One region of the Pseudarthrobacter sp. RHLT1-30-1 genome, then DNA from elsewhere that is predicted to be linked to it. Evidence: predicted binding sites of a transcription regulator. Region 1 holds the regulator's gene; each other region holds the start of a gene.

Region 1 (6,815 bases):
CTTTGGGCTCTATGTGCACATCCCGTTCTGCGCTGTGCGCTGCGGCTACTGCGACTTCAACACCTACACCGCCACGGAGCTCGGCGGCGGGGCGTCCCAGGACGCGTACGCCGCCACGGCGGTCGCGGAAATCGACTTCGCGGCCGTTGCCCTGAAGAACAGCGGTGTGCCGGCACGACCGCTCAGCACGGTATTTTTTGGCGGCGGAACACCCACACTGCTTCCGGCCGACGACCTTGCCCGCATCCTCACCGCCGCCGTTGCAGCCTGGGGACTCGAGCCCGGCGCCGAGGTCACCACGGAAGCGAACCCGGACTCGGTCACCCCCGAATCCCTGCAGCTTCTGGCGGACGCGGGCTTCACCAGGGTGTCTTTTGGGATGCAGTCGGCGGTGCCGCACGTCCTGAAGGTCCTGGACCGGACGCACACCCCAAGCCGGGTGCCCGAGGCGGTCCGGTGGGCCAGGGAGGCGGGCCTCGCTGTCAGCCTCGACCTGATCTACGGGACGCCGGGGGAGTCACTGGCCGACTGGCGTTATTCGCTCGAGACGGCGCTGTCCTACGGCCCGGACCACATCAGCGCCTACGCACTGATTGTCGAGGAGGGCACCAAACTCGCCGCGCAGATCCGCCGGGGCGAGGTCCCGGGAATCGACGACGACGACCACGCCGCCAAGTACGAACTCGCCGACGAGCTTATCTCGGCGGCGGGTTTGTCCTGGTACGAGGTCAGCAACTGGGCCCGCACCCCCGGGCAGGCATGCCGCCACAACCTCGCATACTGGCGCGGCGACGACTGGTGGGGGATCGGCCCCGGTGCGCACTCGCACGTGGGAGGTGTGCGCTGGTGGAACGTCAAGCACCCCGTCGCCTACGCGAACCGGCTGGACGCCGGCCTCTCGCCGGCTGCCGGCCGGGAAACTCTCGATTCGGAAACCCGGAATGTCGAGCGCGTAATGCTGGAAGCCCGCCTGAACTCCGGGCTGGAGATCGCCAGTCTCGGCGGCCTGGGCGACACCGGGCGGCATGCTGTCGCGGGACTTATCGCGGACGGACTCGTGGATCCGGCCTCAGCCTTCCGGGGCAGGCTGGTCCTGACGCTCAAGGGCCGGCTGCTCGCCGACGCCGTGGTCCGCAGGATCCTGCCGGACTGAGCCGAAAAAGCCGGCCGCTGCCCCTGGGGGCAGCGGCCGGCTTTCCTATTTGGGACCGGGTTCTTAGGCGCCGCGGGGATGCCGCCCTACTTGATCCAGCGGAGGTTGAATTCGTAGCGGTGCGGCTGGCCGCGATTGACGTGGATGCCGGCCGCGACCGAGAAGCAGGTCACGGCGATCCAGATGACCGTGGCGAGGACCGCGAAAATGTTCCCCACAAACGGTACAAAGACCAGCAGGTTGCACAGCACGGCCGCAGCGGTGGGGGGCAGCGTGAAGTTCAGGGCCTCTTTGGACTCCTGCGCCGTGAACGGGCCCCGGTCCTTGAAGATCAGGTAGATCAACAACGCGGGCACACAGCCCAGGATGCCGCCGAAGTGGGCCAGTGTGGCCCATTGCCGGTCCTCGTTTGCCGTCAGCGGCAGGGCATTTGCCGGAACGCCATGGTACGGAGGCTGGCCATGGCCGGCCTGGTTGCCAGCGTGTTCGCGTGCGTCGTCTGCCACGGTGTCGTCCTTCAGATTGCGGGGGTGCATTGGTGCTTTGACTTGCAGGGCTGCGCCGGGAGCACAACCGCCCTACCAAGAATACGTGCTTGGGCACCAAAACGCCGATCGGCCCGCTGGCGGCGGCCCGTGCGGCGCGGGCTACAAGAGACGGGCGCGGCTACTACGGAACCGTGAGGAAATCGATGACCTCTTCGACCCGGCCCAGCAGGGAGGGCTCCAGATCCGCATAACTGCGCACCGCGCCGAGGAGCTTCTGCCAGCCCAGGCCGATATCCTCCTTGGTGCTGTGTGGCCAGCCGAAGGCCGTCAGGATGCCGGTCTTCCAGTCCACCCCGCGCGGAATAACCGGCCACTTCTCGATCCCCAGCACCGACGGCCTTATCGCCTGCCAGACATCCACATAAGGATGGCCCACAATCAGCACGTTCCCGGCCGCTCCGGGGGAGGCCATCACGGCGTCGGCGATCCGGGATTCCTTGGAATTCGGCACCAGATGGTCCACCAGAACGCCCAGCCGGCGTCCCGGGCCGGGCCGGAAGGCGGCAACGGCTCCGGCGAGGTCGTCAATGCCGTGCAACGGCTCGACGACGATGCCCTCCACCCTCAGATCGTCGCCCCAGACCCTCTCCACCAGTTCGGCGTCGTGCTTGCCCTCCACCCAGATCCGGCTGGCCTTCGCCACCTGGGCCCGCTGGCCCTGGACCCGGACCGAGCCGGAGGCCGTGCGGATTCCTGCCGCCGGCGCTGCGGCGCGCGGCGCCGGAGGCATCAGCCGGATCGGCTGGCCTTCCAGCAGGAAGCCGAAGCCGAGCCGAAACGACCGGGACTTGCCGCGCCGGTCCTCAAGGGCGACGACGTGCATCCCGCCGGACTTCTCCACCTGCGTCACCGCGCCGACCCAGCCGGACTGGACCTCTTCGAGCACCATTCCGCGCTCCACCGGCACTTCCGGCAGCTGCGTCTTGGCGGGCGCGGAGAGGTCCTGCGGACCCCAGTTCTGGTACGACATCGGTCACACAGTCCTTTGCACTCGGATGGCTGCGGGCGGGCTGTGCCCGAAAACACCAGCCCCGGAAAGAACGCCCGGAGCGAATCCAATGCTAACAACGCGGCGACTCATATTAGACTGGTTAGCACTTAGGCATGTCGAGTGCTAACCCGGCGGCCCGCAAAAGCCGGCTCACGGCGGCATCGGATCCGGACAGTCGATTGGAGGTGGGGCATGAGCGAACCGCGCAAACTTGAAGTGCTGCGCGCCATCGTGGAGGACTACGTCCATTCACGGGAACCTGTCGGCTCCAAGGCCCTGGTCGAGCGGCACCACCTGGGCGTGTCCAGCGCCACAATCCGCAATGACATGGCGGCCCTGGAAGATGACGGGCTGATCACCGCGCCGCATACCAGCGCCGGGCGGATTCCCACAGACAAGGGCTACCGGCTCTTCGTGGACCAGATTTCGGCCGTAAAGCCGCTCTCGCCGGCGGAACGCCGCGCCATCCAGGCCCTGCTTGAGGGCTCCGACGACCTCGACGACGTGCTGGACCGGACCGTGCGGCTGCTCTCGCAGCTGACACACCAGGTCGCCGTGGTGCAGTACCCGCACCTGAGCAGGGCCAAGGTGCGGCACATCGAATTCGTCCTGCTGGCGCCGCGCAAGGTGCTGGCAGTGTTGATCGCCGACACCGGCAAGGTCGAACAGCGGGTCATCGACGTCGGGCAGGACCTCTCCGAGGAGGCGCTGTCCGAGCTGCGGACGCGTTTCCTCGGAACCTTGTCCGGGACGTCCCTGAACCAGTTGCCGCAGTCACTGAATTCCGTGATTGTCACCTGCCCGCCCTCGCGGCGGGCCGACGCCCAGGCCTTGGCCCGCGGCCTGGAGGCACTGGCAGCCAGCAGCCGCGAGGAGCGGATGGTCATGGCCGGAACAGCCAACCTGGCCCGCTCCAACGTCGACTTCCCGCTCAGCATTGGCCCGGTCCTCGAGGCCCTTGAGGAACAAGTGGTCATGCTCCGCCTGCTCGGGGACATGGCCGCGGACCCGCGGGGTGTCACGGTCAGCATTGGCCGGGAGAACCCGTACGACGGGCTCGCCGAGGCCTCGGTGGTCGCGACCGGCTACGGCCCGGACGCGACCGCAAAGGTCGGGGTCCTTGGACCCACCCGGATGGACTACCCCACCACCATGGCCGCGGTCCGGGCCGTGGCCCGCTACCTGTCCAGGATTCTCGGCCCGTGACGGACCGCAACCCGTCCGGCACCCGCACGGGCGCGCCGGACCCCAACCAGACTTCTTGCCACTAACCGGCAGTACAACCAGGAAGAGATACAAACTTTGAGCAGCCATTACGACGTTCTTGGAGTCTCCCGCGAAGCCACGGGCGAAGAGATCAAGAAGGCCTACCGCAAACTGGCACGCAACCTCCACCCGGACGTTAATCCCGGGGACGACGCCTCGGACCGCTTCAAGGCCGTCACGCACGCCTACGAGGTTCTTTCCGATCCGCAGAAACGCCGGGTCTACGACACCACGGGCAACGAGAACGGCACTGACAACGGCTTCGGCGGCGGCAGTTACTCCGGGCAGGGCTTCGCGTTCCAGGACATTTTCGAGACGTTCTTCGGCGCCGGCGGCCAGACCGGACCGGCCTCCCGCGTCCGCCGCGGACAGGACGCCCTGATCAGCGTCCGGATCGACCTCCGCGACGCCGTTTTCGGCGTCAACAAAAAAATTGAAGTCGAAACGGCCGTCACCTGCCCCACCTGTGAGGGCTCCTGCTGCCGTGAAGGCAGCCACCCGGAACGTTGTGACATCTGCGGCGGCAGCGGCCAGGTCCAGCGCGCCGTGCGTTCCATCCTCGGCCAGGTCATGACGACTGCCCCCTGCGGTTCCTGCGCGGGCTTCGGCACCGTCATCAAAGACCCCTGCAACGAATGCGCCGGCCAGGGCCGGATCCGCAGCCGCCGCTCGCTGACGGTCAAGGTGCCCGCCGGTGTGGCCACCGGCACCCGCATTCAGCTCTCCGGCCAGGGCGAGGCAGGACCGGCCGGCGGACCCGCCGGCGACCTCTTCGTGGAAATCCGGGTCAACAACGACGCCACCTATGTCCGCGACGGCGATGACCTCCATGCCAGCCTCAACATCCCGATGACGGCTGCCGCATTGGGAACCGAACTCACCCTCGACACCTTCGACGGCCAGCAGGAGATCGACGTCAAGGCCGGCACCCAGTCCGGCGAGGTCATCACCCTCCGCGGGCTGGGCGTCACCCACTTGCGCGGCTACGGCCGTGGCGACCTTAAGGTCCACCTGCAGGTTGACACCCCCGCAAAGCTCGACGCCGCCCAGGAGGACCTGCTCCGCCAGCTCGCCAAGCTGCGTGGCGAACAGTTCACCGAAGGAAAGCTCGCCGGCACCGGCGGGGTCTTCTCGAAGCTGCGGGACCGGCTCGGTAACCTGTAGCGGTGAGCAACCCGGTTTTCTTCACCGCCCCCGGCACCCTGGACGGGCTCGTCCCCGGCGCCGTGTTTGTCCTTGACGGACCCGAGGCCCGCCACGCGGTCACGGTGAAGCGTCTTGCCGTGGGGGAGGCGGTGGATATCGCCGACGGCGCCGGGAAGCGGCTTAGCGGTAGTGTCGCCGCCGTCGAGCCCGGCGAGCTGACGGTGGAATGCTCCGCCCTCACCGACGAACCACGGCCCGGGGTCCGGCTCGTCCTGGTCCAGGCCCTCGCCAAAGGCGATCGCGACGAGCTCGCCGCCGAGACTGCCACCGAACTGGGGATCGACGCCGTCATCCCCTGGCAGGCCGAACGGTCAATTGTGCGCTGGAAGGCCGAACGTGCGGCCAGGGCGCACGCGAAGTGGCAGTCGGTCGTCACGGCGGCCGCCAAACAGGCCCGCCGGGCCTGGATCCCGGAGGTCCGTGCCGCCGTCGACGGCGCCGGGCTGCAGGCGGCAGTGGCTGCCGCCGATCTCGCCGTGATCCTGCACGAGGATGCCGTACGCCCGCTGCGTCAGGTCCTGGAAGCCTGGCAGGGTTCCCGCCCGGCCGGCGACGGAGCAGGGAACGGACGCGAGGTGCTGCTGATTGTGGGACCTGAGGGCGGCATCAGCCCGCGGGAAGTCACCAGGCTCTGCGACGCCGGAGCGGTAACGGCCCTGCTGGGGCACCATGTGCTGCGCTCCTCGACGGCCGGACCCGCGGCGACGGTCCTGGCGAGCGACATCCTGGGCCGCTGGTAGCCCGTAACATCCAGCCGGCACCGCGGAAGCTGCGCGGGTCTGGGGAGTGCGGCCAATGAGCCGCTAATTAACCGTGAATCCGCGGGTGTCGACGTTCAAATCCCTGGCCGGGTTGCCGTCCTCCAGCTGCGACACCCGGACCTCATAGCTGCCCGGTGCCAGGTTGACCGACAGGCTGAAGGCACCCGACTGTCCGGCCCCAGCCGAGGCCGTCGTTGTCCCGTTCAGGTACGAGGTCTTGACGCTGCCGTCGATCCGCAGGATTTCCCACCGGAGCGTGCCACCGGGAGCCGTGCTGCGGCCGGAGACCTTGACTGCGCCGTCCGCCAGGGAGCTCCCCTCCTGCGGGTCAATGATCCACACCGGGGCGACCATCCCGGCGCTGCGGGCGGTCGGGGAACCCAGCCGGACGTGGTTGAAGGCGACAAAGTCGGTATGCCCGTCCACCAGCACCACGACCTGGATCTGCTGGCCGGCATCGATCAGCCCGGCACTGGCAGCGGCCGCCGTCGCCGTGTAGACGAGCTGCTGTACCGCACGCTCGGCCATGGCGGGATCCACGTTGCTGTTGAACGCGTCCGCCGACAGGTCCACCGTGATGACATTCTTGCCGGAGATCGAGCTTGCCAGCTTCTTAGGGTTCTGCCACGGTGTGAAGAAGTCCGGATCGAGCGGTTTCTGGGACATCATGACCCGAAGCGCCCGGGTGACCGGGTTGTCCTGTTCCGGAACATCGCGGAACTCCCGGTAGAGGAACGTGCTCTCGTTGCTGCGCCCGATCCAGTACACCGGCGCCTTGTTGGATGCCTGCGTGGTTTCCAGCGGCGCGCTGGTGCTCGGCGCCTGGGCTGCTGTGACCTGCGATGCCGCACCGGAGTCCGTGATCCCGGGCTGCGGCGTAGCCACGCAGC
Region 2 (6,815 bases), on a different contig from region 1:
CCGGCGAGCATCGCCGCGCGGCGGACGGCGTCGACGGCCCGGTCCGCAGCGCGGGCAACGGCATCAGTCAGCACCCCCTCAAGCGCACCGGTGCGCAGTTCACCCAGCAGCACGCCGGCGATGAAGGTCTGTTCGCGCTCGGTGGCCGCGGCCGTAAGCAACCGGAGTGTGGCGGCGCGCTCCGCAGCCGATCCCGCGCCGCCCGTGACGAGCAACCGCTCCAGCGCGGCGTCGAGGTCGGCGACAGTAAGGCTCGGCTCGGCGGCCGGATCCCCCATGGCCGCTGTGATGCCGCGCCAGCCGACCCCTACCCGGCCCTGTCGCGGCTTGGCGATGAGCAGGCCGACAGCCGGTGCGATGTCCGCGGGCTCCAGCCGCCGCAGCAGGTCGGCCAGCGCAGCAACCTTCGCGAGCCGGGAGCGGGTCGAAGCGACGGCAGCACTGGTTGTTACGAGCTCGTCCAGCAGCATGGCACCAGTCTGCCACGCCCGCCGACGCCGGACTGTGCGCTCAGCCAGAAAGCAGAGCGGGCCACCGGGGGCATCCTGAGCACAAAAAACCGGCCCAGCGGAGGCTGGACCGGTTTCCTGTGCACAGGCTCCCCTGCGCTAAAGCTGCAGCCTAGTGGCTGTGGCCTGCGTGCTCGTCGTCGTTGGCCGGCTTCTCGACCACGAGGGTTTCCGTGGTGAGGACCAAGGCCGCGATGGACGCCGCGTTGCGGAGGGCCGCACGCGTCACCTTCACGGGGTCGATGACGCCTGCAGCGATCAGGTCTTCATATTCGCCGGTCTTGGCGTTGAAGCCCTGGTTGTTGGCGGATTCGGCCACCTTCGCGACGACGACGTAGCCGTCGAAGCCGGCGTTCTGGGCGATCCAGCGCAGCGGCTGGGTCAGTGCCCGGCGGACGATGCCGACGGCAGCAGCCGCGTCACCTTCGAGGGCCTGAACGGCGGGGTCCTCGTCCAGCGCCTTGAGGGCGTGGATGAGGGCGGCGCCGCCACCGGCGACGATGCCTTCTTCAAGGGCAGCGCGGGTCGAGGACACAGCGTCCTCGATGCGGTGCTTCTTTTCCTTCAGCTCGACCTCGGTGGCTGCGCCGACCTTGATCACGCCGATGCCGCCGGCCAGCTTGGCCAGGCGTTCCTGCAGCTTTTCCTTGTCCCAGTCGGAGTCGGTGCGGGTCAGCTCGGCGCGCAGCTGGGAAACCCGGGCTGCGACGTCTTCTGCCGAACCGGCACCGTCAACGATGGTGGTGTTGTCCTTGGTGACCGTGATGCGCCGGGCGGTGCCCAGCACCTCGAGGCCGACCGTGTCCAGGCTGAGGCCCAGTTCCGGCGAGACAACCTGTGCACCCGTGAGGGTGGCGATGTCCTGCAGCATGGCCTTGCGGCGGTCTCCGAAGCCCGGGGCCTTGACGGCGACGACGTTCAGGGTGCCGCGGATGCGGTTGACGATCAGCGTGGACAGTGCCTCGCCGTCGACGTCTTCAGCGATGATGAAGAGCGGCTTGGAGCTCTGCAGCGCCTTTTCCAGCAGCGGCAGGAAGTCCTGGACGGACGAGATCTTGCCCTGGTTGATCAGGATCAGGGCGTCTTCGAGGACTGCTTCCTGGCGTTCCGCGTCGGTGACGAAGTACGGGGACAGGTAGCCCTTGTCGAACTGCATGCCCTCGGTGAGGACCAGCTCGGTCTGCGTGGTGGAGGATTCCTCGATGGTGATCACACCATCCTTGCCGACCTTGCCGAATGCCTCGGCGAGGAGCTCGCCGATCTCGTCGCTCTGCGCGGAGATCGCAGCGACGTTGGCGACCTGGTCGCCTTCGACCGGGCGGGCGTTTTCGAGCAGGCGGGCGGCGATGGCCTCAACCGAGACCTCGATGCCGCGCTTGATCTGGCCCGGGGCAGCGCCGGCCGCCACGTTGCGGAGGCCTTCCTTGACCAGAGCCTGTGCCAGCACGGTGGCCGTGGTGGTGCCGTCACCGGCCACGTCGTTGGTCTTGGTGGCGACCTCCTTGGCAAGCTGCGCGCCAAGGTTCTCGAACGGGTCGTCCAGTTCGACTTCACGGGCGATGGTGACACCATCGTTGGTGATCGTGGGGGCGCCCCACTTCTTGTCCAGCACGACGTTGCGGCCGCGCGGGCCGAGCGTGACCTTGACCGTGTTGGCGAGCTTATCGATGCCGGCTTCAAGCGACCGGCGGGCAGCGTCATTAAACGCAAGCTGCTTTGCCATGGTTTTGTCCTTTCAAAGACAGAACCCCGCGCAACTGACCCGTCAAAGAAGGATCGGCGGCGCGGGGTCCAAGAGAGTTACTTTACGACGATCGCCAGGACGTCGCGGGCGGAGAGCACGAGGTACTCGGTGCCGCCGGTCTTGACTTCAGTTCCGCCGTACTTGGAGTAGATAACGACGTCGCCAACGGCTACGTCAACAGGAACGCGGCTGCCATCTTCAAAGCGGCCGGGGCCGACTGCAACAACTTCGCCTTCCTGCGGCTTTTCCTGCGCGGAGTCCGGGATAACCAGGCCGGAAGCCGTGGTCTGCTCGGCTTCGAGCGGGCGGACAACAATACGATCCTCAAGAGGCTTAATAGAGACCGACAATGACCTCTCCTTTTCGTCAGCAAATTCGTGGACATTAAAGCTGTGGGGCCAAGGCATACAGACCGTCGTCGCGGTGCCGGCAGCAGCCTGGCTGATAAAGCTTCAGGTGTTAGCACCCTCCTAGGGAGAGTGCTAATGACGACTCTATGTAAGGAGTTAGCACTCGGTCAAGGCGAGTGCCAGAATTACGTTCCCGGTGAACGCTGGGCCGCGCGGGACTAGCGTCCGCCGAGGTCCTCGAAGTCGACGTCTTCGCCGTTGTCCTCGTCGTCGGAGCCGGCCTCGTTCCGGTGCCGGTACAGCACCAGGGCTCCCGCTGCGGCCAGGACCATTCCTAGAACCAGGAAGATGACGCCGCCCGCGCGGACCCCGGCGTAGTTCTCGCGGATGGCCTTCGCCTCGTCGGTCGCGTCAGTGACGGACGTGCCGCCAACCGAATAGACGGTGGCGTTGAAGGAGTCCAGCAGGAAGATGATGACCAGCAGCGCCACGCAGACGACGGCGATCACACCGCCGGCGATGAGCGCCGGCCGGGCGTAGCGGACCAGGCCCTGGCGTGCGGGAGCGCCGCCGTCGGCGCCCTGCGGTGCGGGGCCGGGCTGCTGTCCGGGGTCGTCCTGCGGCGCGGCGTCGGGCCGATCTGCAGCGCCGTCCTGCCGCTGGCTTCCGTCCGTGCCGCTGTCTGCCGTGCCGCTGTGATCCATGCCGTCAACCTTATCGGGCGCACGGCGTGAACCCGGCCCTGAACTAGGCTTGATTGCATGGCTGACGCACCGCAGGACCAGATCGCCCCGCTTCTCAACCCGGAGGGCTGGGAGCTGCTGGCGTCGCTCGGGCCGTACCGGGAGGACGAGGCGTTCCGGCTCAATGCGTCCCTCCGGAAGGCCGGTCACTCCCCCGAGCTTGTTTCGGCGGTGCTCACCCAGTCGCGGCTGCGGACCAGGGCCGAGGCCAAGTTCGGTGAGTTCGCCCGGCAGATGATCTTCACCCAGGCGGGCCTGGAGCAGGCCACCCGGCTCACCGTTGCGGCCCGGCACGCGCAGCGTTTCGCCGAAGCCGGTGTGCAGCACGTCGCGGATCTCGGCTGCGGCCTCGGCGCCGACGCCATGGCCTTCGCCTCGCTGGACCTCCAGGTCACGGCCGTGGAAATGGATGAGACGACGGCGGCCTGCGCCACGATGAACCTGATTCCGTTCCGGAACGCCACCGTGGTCCATTCCGATGCGACGGCATTTGAGCTCGACGGGATCGACGGTGTCTGGCTCGACCCGGCGCGACGGACCACCTCCACCTCGGGCACCAAGCGGCTCTGGGATCCCGAGGACTTTTCCCCGCCGCTGTCCTTCGCCGAAACCCTGGCCGGAGCCGGGATGGCGGTGGGCGTGAAAATGGGCCCCGGCATGCCCCACGATTCTGTGCCCAAAGGCTGCGAAGCCCAGTGGGTGTCGGTCGGCGGGGACGTCACCGAGGTGGCGTTGTGGTTCAACGCGGTGCGGCGTCCGGGGATCCGCCGCGCGGCCCTCCTGCTCGGCCCCGCGGGCGCGGCGGAACTGACCAGCGCCGAGGACTTCGACGGCGGTCCGGTCGCCCCGGTGGGCCCGGTCGAGGGTTACCTCTACGAGCCCGACGGCGCCGTCATCCGCGCCGGGCTGGTGGCCGACGTCGCCCTTCAGCTGGGCGGGCACCTCGTGGACGAGCACATCGCCTACATCTGCGCCCCGGAACTTCAGGACACCCCTTTCGCTCGGGCCTACAAGGTCCTGGAGGTGATGCCCTACAACGTCAAGGCGCTCAAGGCCTGGGTCAAGGACCAGGGCATCGGTGTGCTGGACATCAAGAAGCGCGGCACCTCGGTCACTCCGGAGGAACTGCGCAAAGAGCTCCTCCCCGGCGGGAAGACGGCAGGGAAGTCCGGCGGCAAGAGCCGGGGGAAAAAGACGGCCACCCTGGTCCTCACCAGGATCGGCGAGGAGCGGGTGGCCATTTCGGTGCAGCCGGTCTAAGGCCGGATACCTGGATTCCCGGAGGCTACTGGGCCCGCATGAACTCCTCGGCGGCCCGGACCTGCTCGTCACTGGGCCGGATCCCGGTGTACAGCACGAACTGCTCCAGCGCCTGGATGGTCGCCACCTCCGCGCCGGTGATCACGGTCTTGCCGGCCGCCCGGGCGGCCTTGATCAGCGGCGTCTCGGCCGGCAGCGCGACGACGTCGAACACCACCGTCGCGGCGTCAATCGCCTCCGGCGGGAAGGACAGGGCCTCGGCGTCGGGGCCGCCCGCCATCCCAACCGGGGTCACGTTGATGATCATGTCGGCCCACCCGCCACCGGAAGGCTCGACGTCGGCGCGCCAGGCGAAGCCGTAGAGCCCGGCGAGTGCCCGGCCGGCCTCCTCGTTGCGTGCGATCACGGTGACGTTCCGGAAGCCGGCGTCGCGCAGTGCCGCGGCGGTGGCCTTCGCCATGCCGCCGGCGCCCTTTAACAGCACCGAATACGAGGCGGGCACGGCATTGCGCTGCAGCAGCTGCTCGATCGCCGTGTAGTCGGTGTTGAAGGCGGTGAGCGTCCCGCCGTCGTTCACGATTGTGTTGACCGAGTCGATCGCCTTCGCGGACGGGTCCATCACGTCCACGAGCGCGATGACGTGCTCCTTGTACGGCATCGACACGGCGCAGCCCCGGATGCCGAGGCCCCGCACGCCGGCAATCGCCTGGGCGAGATCCGTGGGGGCGAAGGCCTTGTAGATCCAGTTCAGGCCGAGCTGTTCATACAGGTGGTTGTGGAAGCGCGTCCCGTTGTTGCTCGGCCGGGCCGAGAGCGAGATGCAGAGCGTCATGTCTTTATTCAGGATGGGCACCACTCCATTAAACGCCAAGCCGGTTCTGTGAACACTTTCACGTTTCCGGGGCACTCCGGCCACCGGCACCGGGCCGCCCCTGCACTAGACTTGAGCCACCGTTGCCCCGCCAATTGTCCGGCCTTTCCGCCGATGACGTTGCCGGCCGGGGCAGGGAATGCAAACGGACAGCAAAACAATATCGAAGGGACCACATGAAGATTGATTTCGCTTCATCCAGGCAATCAACTCTTGGTGTGGAATGGGAACTGGCCTTGGTGGACGGGGAGACCGGTGAGCTGGCCTCGGTGGCCAAGGAGGTCCTCCGCGGCGTGGCCGCGCGGCATCCCGAACTGAACGAGGACGACGAGCACCCGCATATCAAGCAGGAGCTGCTGTTGAACACGGTGGAGCTGGTCACCGGAATCTGCAACACCGTGGCCGAGGCCAAGGCGGACCTGAGCAGTTCCCTGGCCGCCGTCCGGGACGTCACCGATCCGATGGGCGTCGAGATCTTCTGCGCCGGTTCCCACCCCTTCAGCCCCCCGCAGCTCCAGCCGGTGACGGACAAGGAGCGCTACGCCAAGCTCATCGACCGCACCCAGTGGTGGGGCCGGCAGATGGTGATCTACGGCGTCCACGTGCATGTCGGCCTGGACAGCCGGGACAAGGTCCTTCCCGTCCTGGACGGCCTGGTGAACTACTTCCCGCAGTTCCAGGCGCTCTCCGCGTCCAGCCCGTTCTGGGGTGGCGAGGACACCGGTTATGCTTCGCAGCGGGCCCTGATGTTCCAGCAGCTGCCCACCGCCGGGCTGCCCTTCCAGTTCGCCAGCTGGGCGGACTTCGAGTCCTACGCCCAGGACATGTTCACCACCGGCGTGATCGACTCGCTCTCGGAAATCCGCTGGGATATCCGGCCGGTCCCGCATTTCGGCACCATCGAGATGCGCATTTGCGACGGCCTGGCATCGCTCGAGGAAGTCGGCGCCATCGCCGCCCTGACGCAGTGCCTCGTCGACGAGTTCTCCACCACCCTGGACAACGGCGGCACCATCCCCACCATGCCGCCCTGGCATGTGCAGGAGAACAAATGGCGGGCGGCCCGCTACGGCCTGGACGCCATCATCATCCTCGACGCCGCGGGCAACGAGCAGCTCGTCACCGACCACATCCGCGAGACGGTCGCCCGGCTCGAACCCGTCGCCGTGAAACTCGGCTGCACCGCCGAACTGGCCGACGTCCTGAAGATTATTGAGCGCGGCGCCGGCTACCAGCGGCAGCGGCGCGTCGCGGCAGAGCACGGCGGCGACCTGCGCGCCGTCGTACTCGATCTGGTCCAGCAGATGCGCAAGGGCCCCGAAGCTTAGGCCCGGGAGG
Region 3 (6,815 bases), on a different contig from region 1:
GGTCTGAGCCCAGGATTTCCAGCTCGGCGGGGCCGGCAGGTTCCTCGACCCGAGACATCATCATGGCGTCCCTGGTCCAGATCCGGCCCGAGCTGCCAATTTCGGTGAAATCCGGGTGCAGCAGCACACCGGTGCGCCCGAGGTCGGCGCGCGTTTCCGGCCGGAGAAGTTCACGTTCAAGTGACTCGACGATGGCCTCCGGGCTCGCGTCCGTGCCGGGCGCGGGCGTGGTGTCCTCGTCGAGTTCGCTGAAAAGGTCGGGCTCGTCGAAGAGCGTGGGCTCCCCGAAGAGCTGCCGGGAGGACAGCTCCGTCGCCGTCCGGGGCGCCGGCTGTGCCGCCGGCGCCGCTGAGGCTGCGGACGCGGACGCGGATGCGGATGCGGCCCGGGATCCCTGACCTGCGCCGGCCGCGGCGCCGAAACCGGGACCCTGCCGCACTGCTACGCCTTGCTGGTAGGCGGTGGCGGCGGCCCTGGCGCGGTCATCGGCTGCCTCATTGAGGTCGTGCCCGGCGTGGCCCCGCACCCACTCGAATTTGTATTTGCGGCCGACCAGCGCCTGGTCGATCTCCTTGAGCAGCTCGACATTCATCACCGGCTTGCCGTCGGATTTACGCCAGCCCTTGCGCTTCCAGCCCGGCATCCACTTGGTGACGGAGTTGATGACGTACTGGCTGTCGCAGAGGATGTGCAGATCCTCGGCGGGCAGATGCGCAGTGCAGCGGAAGAGATCCAGCACAGCCATGAGCTCGCCCATGTTGTTGGTGCCGTGCGGCCATCCGCCGGCTCGCCAGCAGTCGTCGTTCACATACCAGGCCCATCCGGCCGGGCCGGGATTTCCTAAAGCCGAACCGTCGGCTGCCGCTGTAATCGTCACTGCACTATCCTGCCAGACCCCGCTGGCACTAATGTCACCGCACGACTCCCTGACCGACTTGCCGGCCCGCCTCCCCACGCCACTCCCCACCCCTCCGGCCGGTGGCTGACGGGTGGCGTGTTTCGGTGATTGGGGGAACGCCGACGGCGGCCCCACCCGAAGGAGGGACCGCCGTCGTTGAACTGGACGTTCAGCGCTGAACTGCTCAGCGCCGGGAGCAGGGGTGGTTAGAAACCGCCCATGCCTCCCATGCCGCCCATGTCGTCGCCGCCGCCCATGGCCGGGGAGTTCTTCTCCGGCTTGTCGGCCACAACGGCCTCGGTGGTGAGGAACAGGCCGGCAATGGAAGCCGCGTTCTGCAGGGCAGAGCGGGTGACCTTGACCGGGTCGTTGATGCCGGCAGCCAGCAGGTCGACGTACTCGCCGGTTGCAGCGTTCAGGCCATGGCCTGCGGGCAGGCCGCGGACCTTGTCGACGACAACGCCCGGCTCAAGGCCGGCGTTGAAGGCGATCTGCTTCAGCGGGGCGTCGATGGCAACGCGGACGATGTTCGCACCGGTTGCCTCGTCGCCTTCGAGCTGCAGGTTGGCGAAGGCCTTGGCGCCGGCCTGGATCAGGGCAACGCCACCGCCGGCGACGATGCCCTCTTCGACAGCAGCCTTGGCGTTGCGGACGGCGTCCTCAATGCGGTGCTTGCGTTCCTTGAGCTCAACTTCGGTTGCGGCACCGGCCTTGATGACTGCAACGCCGCCGGCCAGCTTGGCCAGGCGCTCCTGCAGCTTCTCGCGGTCGTAGTCGGAATCGGAGTTCTCGATCTCGGCACGGATCTGGGAAACGCGGCCAGCAATCTGGTCAGCGTCACCCGCACCCTCGACGATGGTGGTCTCATCCTTGGTGACGACGACCTTGCGGGCGCGGCCGAGGAGTTCGAGGCCGGCGGTCTCAAGCTTGAGGCCGACTTCCTCGGAGATGACCTGGCCACCGGTGAGGATGGCGATGTCAGCGAGCTGCGCCTTGCGGCGGTCGCCGAAGCCCGGAGCCTTGACGGCGACGGACTTGAAGGTGCCGCGGATCTTGTTGACGATCAGGGTGGCCAGGGCCTCGCCCTCGATGTCCTCGGCAATGATCAGCAGCGGCTTGGAGGACTGCATGACCTTTTCGAGGACAGCAACCAGTTCCTTGACGTTGGAGATCTTGGAGTTGACGATCAGGATGTACGGATCCTCAAGGACCGTTTCCTGGCGCTCAGCGTCGGTGACGAAGTAAGCGGAGATGTAACCCTTGTCGAAGCGCATTCCCTCGGTGAGTTCCAGCTCCAGGCCGAAGGTGTTGGACTCCTCGACGGTGATGACGCCTTCCTTGCCGACCTTATCCAGGGCCTCGGCAATCAGTGCGCCAATCTCGTTGTCACCGGCAGAGATGGACGCGGTGGCCGCGATCTCTTCCTTGGTCTCGATTTCCTTGGCGGAGGCCAGGAGCTCGCGGGTGACGGCTTCGACAGCCTTTTCGATGCCGCGCTTGAGGGACAGGGGATCAGCGCCGGCCGCGACGTTGCGCAGGCCTTCCTTGACCAGGGCCTGAGCCAGCACGGTGGCGGTGGTGGTTCCGTCGCCGGCGACGTCATCCGTCTTCTTGGCAACTTCCTTGACCAGCTCGGCGCCGATCTTTTCGTAAGGATCGTCCAGCTCGATCTCCTTGGCGATGGAAACACCATCGTTGGTGATCGTGGGGGCGCCCCACTTCTTTTCGAGGACGACGTTGCGTCCACGCGGGCCGAGGGTGACTTTGACGGCGTCGGCGAGGATGTTCAGGCCCCGCTCAAGACCGCGGCGTGCCTCTTCATCAAATGCAATGATCTTGGCCATAACGGCAGTAGTCCTTTCGGGACAGTCGTTAAGAATGAACCTTTGCTGCGGTGCCCGCGACGGACGATCCTTGCCCTGCGGCCTCTGTATGCCGCCGGGCCAGGGATCTCACCCCAGCCAGGTGTTTCTTTCGCTCCTGGATCGCCTGCTGCAACTTCGCGGCCGGGCAAACCGGGCGTTGTGTTAGCAGTCAATACTCGGGAGTGCTAACTCAATAATTAGCACTCCCCCGGGGAGAGTGCAAGCAGCGGGCGTGCCGGACGGCGCCGCTTCGGCCCGCTGGCGGCCCGCGGCACGACGCAATACGCTACGGGCGATTAACCGCCGCTGCTGTTGGCCGTTTCGCTGCCGCTCATGGTGGCCCGGTTGTCTGCCCCATAGCGGTAGACAACGTAGTTTGCGCTGCTGACGTCGCCGCGGGAGTCGAAGCCGATCCGCCCGGATTCCCCGTCATAATCGGGTTTCTTGCCCGCCCGGATGACGTCCAGGCACTCCTGGTAGTTCCTGCAGACTGTGGCTTCGCCGGCGGGGCCTGCGCTCCCGGCGGCCTGGACTTTGCCGCCCGAGACGGCGATCAGGCCGGCGGCGATGGAGGTTCCGGCGTCGTCCTGGGCAGCAGCGGCGGCGATGGCGGCGAGGTTGACGGCGTCGTACGCCTCGGCGGCAAAGGTCATGTCCTTCAACCCGGGATCCACGGCCACCAGTTCGGCCTGGAAGTGTGCGGAGGCAAACGTCCCCGGAAGGATGCCGCGTGCACCGTCGAGGGCCCCGGAACCGAGGCCCGAACCGTATTGGCTGACCGCACCGTCGCTGAGAATGAGTTTCGTGCCGGCGAGTCCGGCGTTGTTCAGCTCGGCGACGGCGCCCTGGGCACCTGCGCGGGAGACCAGCACGACGGCGTCCGGGGCCGCCGCCTTCGCGGCCGCGGCCGCCTGCTGCGCCTGGCCGGGCGCGAACCCTGCGACGGCGACGATCCCGACACCGGATTCCTTGGCTGCGGCGGCGACCGCGGTGGACATGTCCTTGCCGTGGCTGCCTTCCTCATAGACCACGGCCAGGGTTCCCGCGCCACCGTCCTTGGCGAGCTTCACGAGAACGGGGGCCTGCGCGACATCAGCTGCCGCAGTCCGGAAATAGTAGCCTCGGCTCTCATAGCCACTGAGTCCGCTGGCGGTGTTCGCGGGGGAAATCATGGCGATCCTGGCGTTGGACAGGACATCGATGGCGGCGGGTGCCCGGCTGGAATCCGTCGGGCCGATGACGACGTCGGCTTTGGCCGCCACGAGCGCCTTTGCCTGCGCAGCGGTGTCGCCGCTGACGGTCTCCGGGAGCAGTTCCACCGGCTTTCCCTTGTGGCCACCCGCGGCGTTGATTTCCTTGACCGCCAGCTTCGCGGCGGCCAGCTGGGGGGCGTTGAGGAAGTTCTGCGGGCCGGTGTTGTCGAGGAGCAGCCCGATCCGCAGGGTGCCGTCACCGCTCGCGTCGGCCTGCTGCACGCGTGCGCCGCCTGTTGGCCCCAGGCACGCGGTGGTGGTCAGCGCCGCAACCGCTGCTACGGCCACGGCCCGGCCGGGCCGCAGCACTCCGGCCCAGCGCCGGACGGGGCTGCCTGCTCCCCTTCGGGCGGTGTTCGCTGCGGCAGGGTCATGCACGGCTGGGTCGTGCGGTGCATACGCTGCGGCGGAAAAGGTCACGGGGCGGGCCGGACGCTTTCGGCCTGAGGGCCCTTTTCGCCCTCGCCGATTTCAAGTTCCACGCGCTGGCCCTCGGTCAGGGCGCGGTAGCCTTCCCCGGTAATGGCTGACCAGTGCACAAAGACGTCGTCCCCGGACCTGTCCACGGTGATGAAGCCGTAACCCTTTTCGGCGTTGAACCATTTGACGGTTCCCTGTTCCATGGGGTCCACCCTTTCAGTCGGCCTGCGGGCGGCCACCACAATGTACGCCGCGGAATGCAGATCGCAGAATGCAAAAACGTGGATGCAAGACGCAGAATGCAATCGCAGTCCGCAAATACTCTACCCACAGGCCCTGCCCGGGGCGCGGGGCGCTGGCGGGCGGGGCGGCTAATAGTTATTCAGGCGTAACCGGACGGACCTACTACTTGAAGCCCGGGCCCAGCACTACGACGAGGGGCAGCTCGAAGTCGGCCGAGTCAACCACGGTCGTGATGCCCAGGAGTTTTCCGAGCGCTTCGGCGTTAGCCTTTTGCGCGGCGCCGCCGTAGAAGATGACGGAGCGCTGCTGTGCCACACCACCCCAGTTCCCGAGCGTGCCAACGGTCCAGCCGGCGCTGGAGACGGTTCCGCCCACGCGGTTCGCCAGTCCGGCGGTGGTGGTGGCGTTGAAGACCCCCACCGGCTGGGCCTTGTCGACGACGGCGGCTGCCGCCGAGGGCGTGGTCGCCGCCGAGGGCGTGGCTGCCACGGAGGGCGTGGGTGCCGCCGATGGTGTCGCACTGGCTGCAGTGCTGGTCGGTGCGGGGCCGGAGGCTGTGGGCGCCGGTGACGCGGCGGCGCTGCTGCCGCCCTGCTCTACCGATACCGCCTGGGTGCTGCCGGCGGAGGAGAGCCCAAGTTTGGGCAGAACCAGAAAGGACAGGAGGCCGACGGCCAGCGCCGCGGCGCCGACCGCCAGAATGGGAACCAGCCGGCGGCGGTGGCTCCGGGATGCGGCGACTGCCCGATGGACACCCTGACGAGTGGAGGTCTCCGGGACCCGATCAAATTCATCCCGAGCGTATTTGGTCATGGTAAAACGACGTCCTTGCTGATTTCTAACGACTTTGGGCACGCTGTCTTCGGCGCGGAAATCCGCACGTCAGGTTTTGCTCCTACGCGTCCGAGCCCAAGCGGCGGGCAGTACGCGCGCGTTGGCGTGACGTACGTAGTCTACGCAGTCTCTTCACCAACATCGGATCGTGGGCCAGCGCATCCTCGCTGTCAATGAGGGCATTGAGGATCTGGTAGTAGTGTGTCGCGGAGAGGTCGAAGAGCTCCCGGATGGCTTGTTCCTTGGCTCCTGCGTACTTCCACCACTGCCGTTCCAGCGCCAGCATCTGCTGGTCCCGGCTGCTGAGCGGCGACTCGGGGTCGGTCCCGGCGGACAGCGATTCCGTCGTCGACAGGTGCTCCTGCGCTTGTTCGGCCACAACACACTCCCTGGCTGGATCCGGTCAAAAGTCTTTCCCATGTTACGGGCGAATAACAGGCTTGTCATTTGCGACCCTGCGAGAATGGTCCCTGTGGTTACCCCAGACGCGCTTGGTTCCGATGCCCTGTTCGAACTGCACCCCCCCTCAGCCGGAGCTGCCGACTTCGCTGAGCTGGCACGCCTGCCGTTGCGCGAGCTCGTTGCTCCGGACTGGGCCGAGGCGCTGGCGCCGCTTGAACGGCAGCTGCAAAGCGTCCTGGCTTTCCTGGGCCGGGAAGTTGCCGGCGGCCACGCGGTCCTGCCGGCGCCGCCGAACGTGCTCCGGGCGTTCCGGCAGCCGTTGTCGGACGTCCGGGTACTGATAGTGGGCCAGGACCCGTATCCGACCCCGGGCCATGCCGTCGGGCTGTCCTTCGCCGTGGACGGCGCCACGCGGCCCATCCCGCGCAGCCTCGCCAATATCTATAAAGAACTCGACGCCGATCTTGGCCTACCGCCACGGATTCACGGCGACCTCAGCCACTGGGCGGACCAGGGGGTGCTGCTGCTCAACCGGGTCCTCAGCGTCCGGGCCGGGGAGGCAGGCTCGCACCGCAACAAGGGGTGGGAAGCCATCACGGCCGCGGCCATCAGCGCCGTGGCGAACCGCGTCACCGCCGCCGGCTCCCCCGCGCCGCTCGTGGCCCTCCTCTGGGGCAAGGATGCCGGGACCGTCCGGCCGCTGCTGGGCACCGCGCCGGTGATCGCCAGCGCCCATCCGAGTCCGCTCTCGGCTGCACGGGGGTTTTTTGGTTCCCGGCCGTTCAGTCAAGCCAACGCGCTGCTCCAGGAGCAAGGGGACGGCACGGTGGACTGGGAACTGCCGCCGATTCCCCCGCGGCTTCACAGTCAGGGCCCGCGCAGCCTTCTTGGCTAATCTTG

What was found. The regulator HrcA, encoded in region 1, represses chaperone genes, less so after heat shock. The targets are predictions, from matches to a motif close to TTNGCACTCGNNNNNNNCGAGTGCNAA.
Region 2: a site for HrcA is predicted at 2,760-2,786, ahead of groES (co-chaperone GroES). Genes of this name have one in related genera too.
Region 3: a site for HrcA is predicted at 2,926-2,952, ahead of groL (chaperonin GroEL). Genes of this name have one in related genera too.

Annotation. Positions count from the first base shown of each region.
Region 1 is NZ_JBWZCG010000034.1:10,293-17,107, forward strand. Features, by position in the region: gene hemW (radical SAM family heme chaperone HemW) at 1-1,153, shown strand, start outside; gene AC50YM_RS18350 (DUF4870 domain-containing protein) at 1,240-1,659, opposite strand; gene AC50YM_RS18355 (DUF3097 domain-containing protein) at 1,823-2,671, opposite strand; gene hrcA (heat-inducible transcriptional repressor HrcA) at 2,885-3,898, shown strand; gene dnaJ (molecular chaperone DnaJ) at 3,995-5,122, shown strand; gene AC50YM_RS18370 (16S rRNA (uracil(1498)-N(3))-methyltransferase) at 5,125-5,904, shown strand; gene AC50YM_RS18375 (GerMN domain-containing protein) at 5,968-6,815, opposite strand, start outside.
Region 2 is NZ_JBWZCG010000003.1:98,723-105,537, forward strand. Features, by position in the region: gene AC50YM_RS04040 (ATP-dependent DNA ligase) at 1-470, opposite strand, end outside; gene groL (chaperonin GroEL) at 622-2,232, opposite strand; gene groES (co-chaperone GroES) at 2,310-2,603, opposite strand; gene AC50YM_RS04055 (hypothetical protein) at 2,822-3,307, opposite strand; gene AC50YM_RS04060 (THUMP-like domain-containing protein) at 3,365-4,606, shown strand; gene AC50YM_RS04065 (shikimate 5-dehydrogenase) at 4,632-5,459, opposite strand; gene AC50YM_RS04070 (glutamate--cysteine ligase) at 5,654-6,805, shown strand.
Region 3 is NZ_JBWZCG010000028.1:4,454-11,268, reverse strand. Features, by position in the region: gene AC50YM_RS17120 (RNase H family protein) at 1-877, opposite strand, end outside; gene groL (chaperonin GroEL) at 1,105-2,742, opposite strand; gene AC50YM_RS17110 (ABC transporter substrate-binding protein) at 3,060-4,325, opposite strand; gene AC50YM_RS17105 (cold-shock protein) at 4,433-4,639, opposite strand; gene AC50YM_RS17100 (LytR C-terminal domain-containing protein) at 4,842-5,492, opposite strand; gene AC50YM_RS17095 (DUF3263 domain-containing protein) at 5,575-5,892, opposite strand; gene AC50YM_RS17090 (uracil-DNA glycosylase) at 5,986-6,810, shown strand.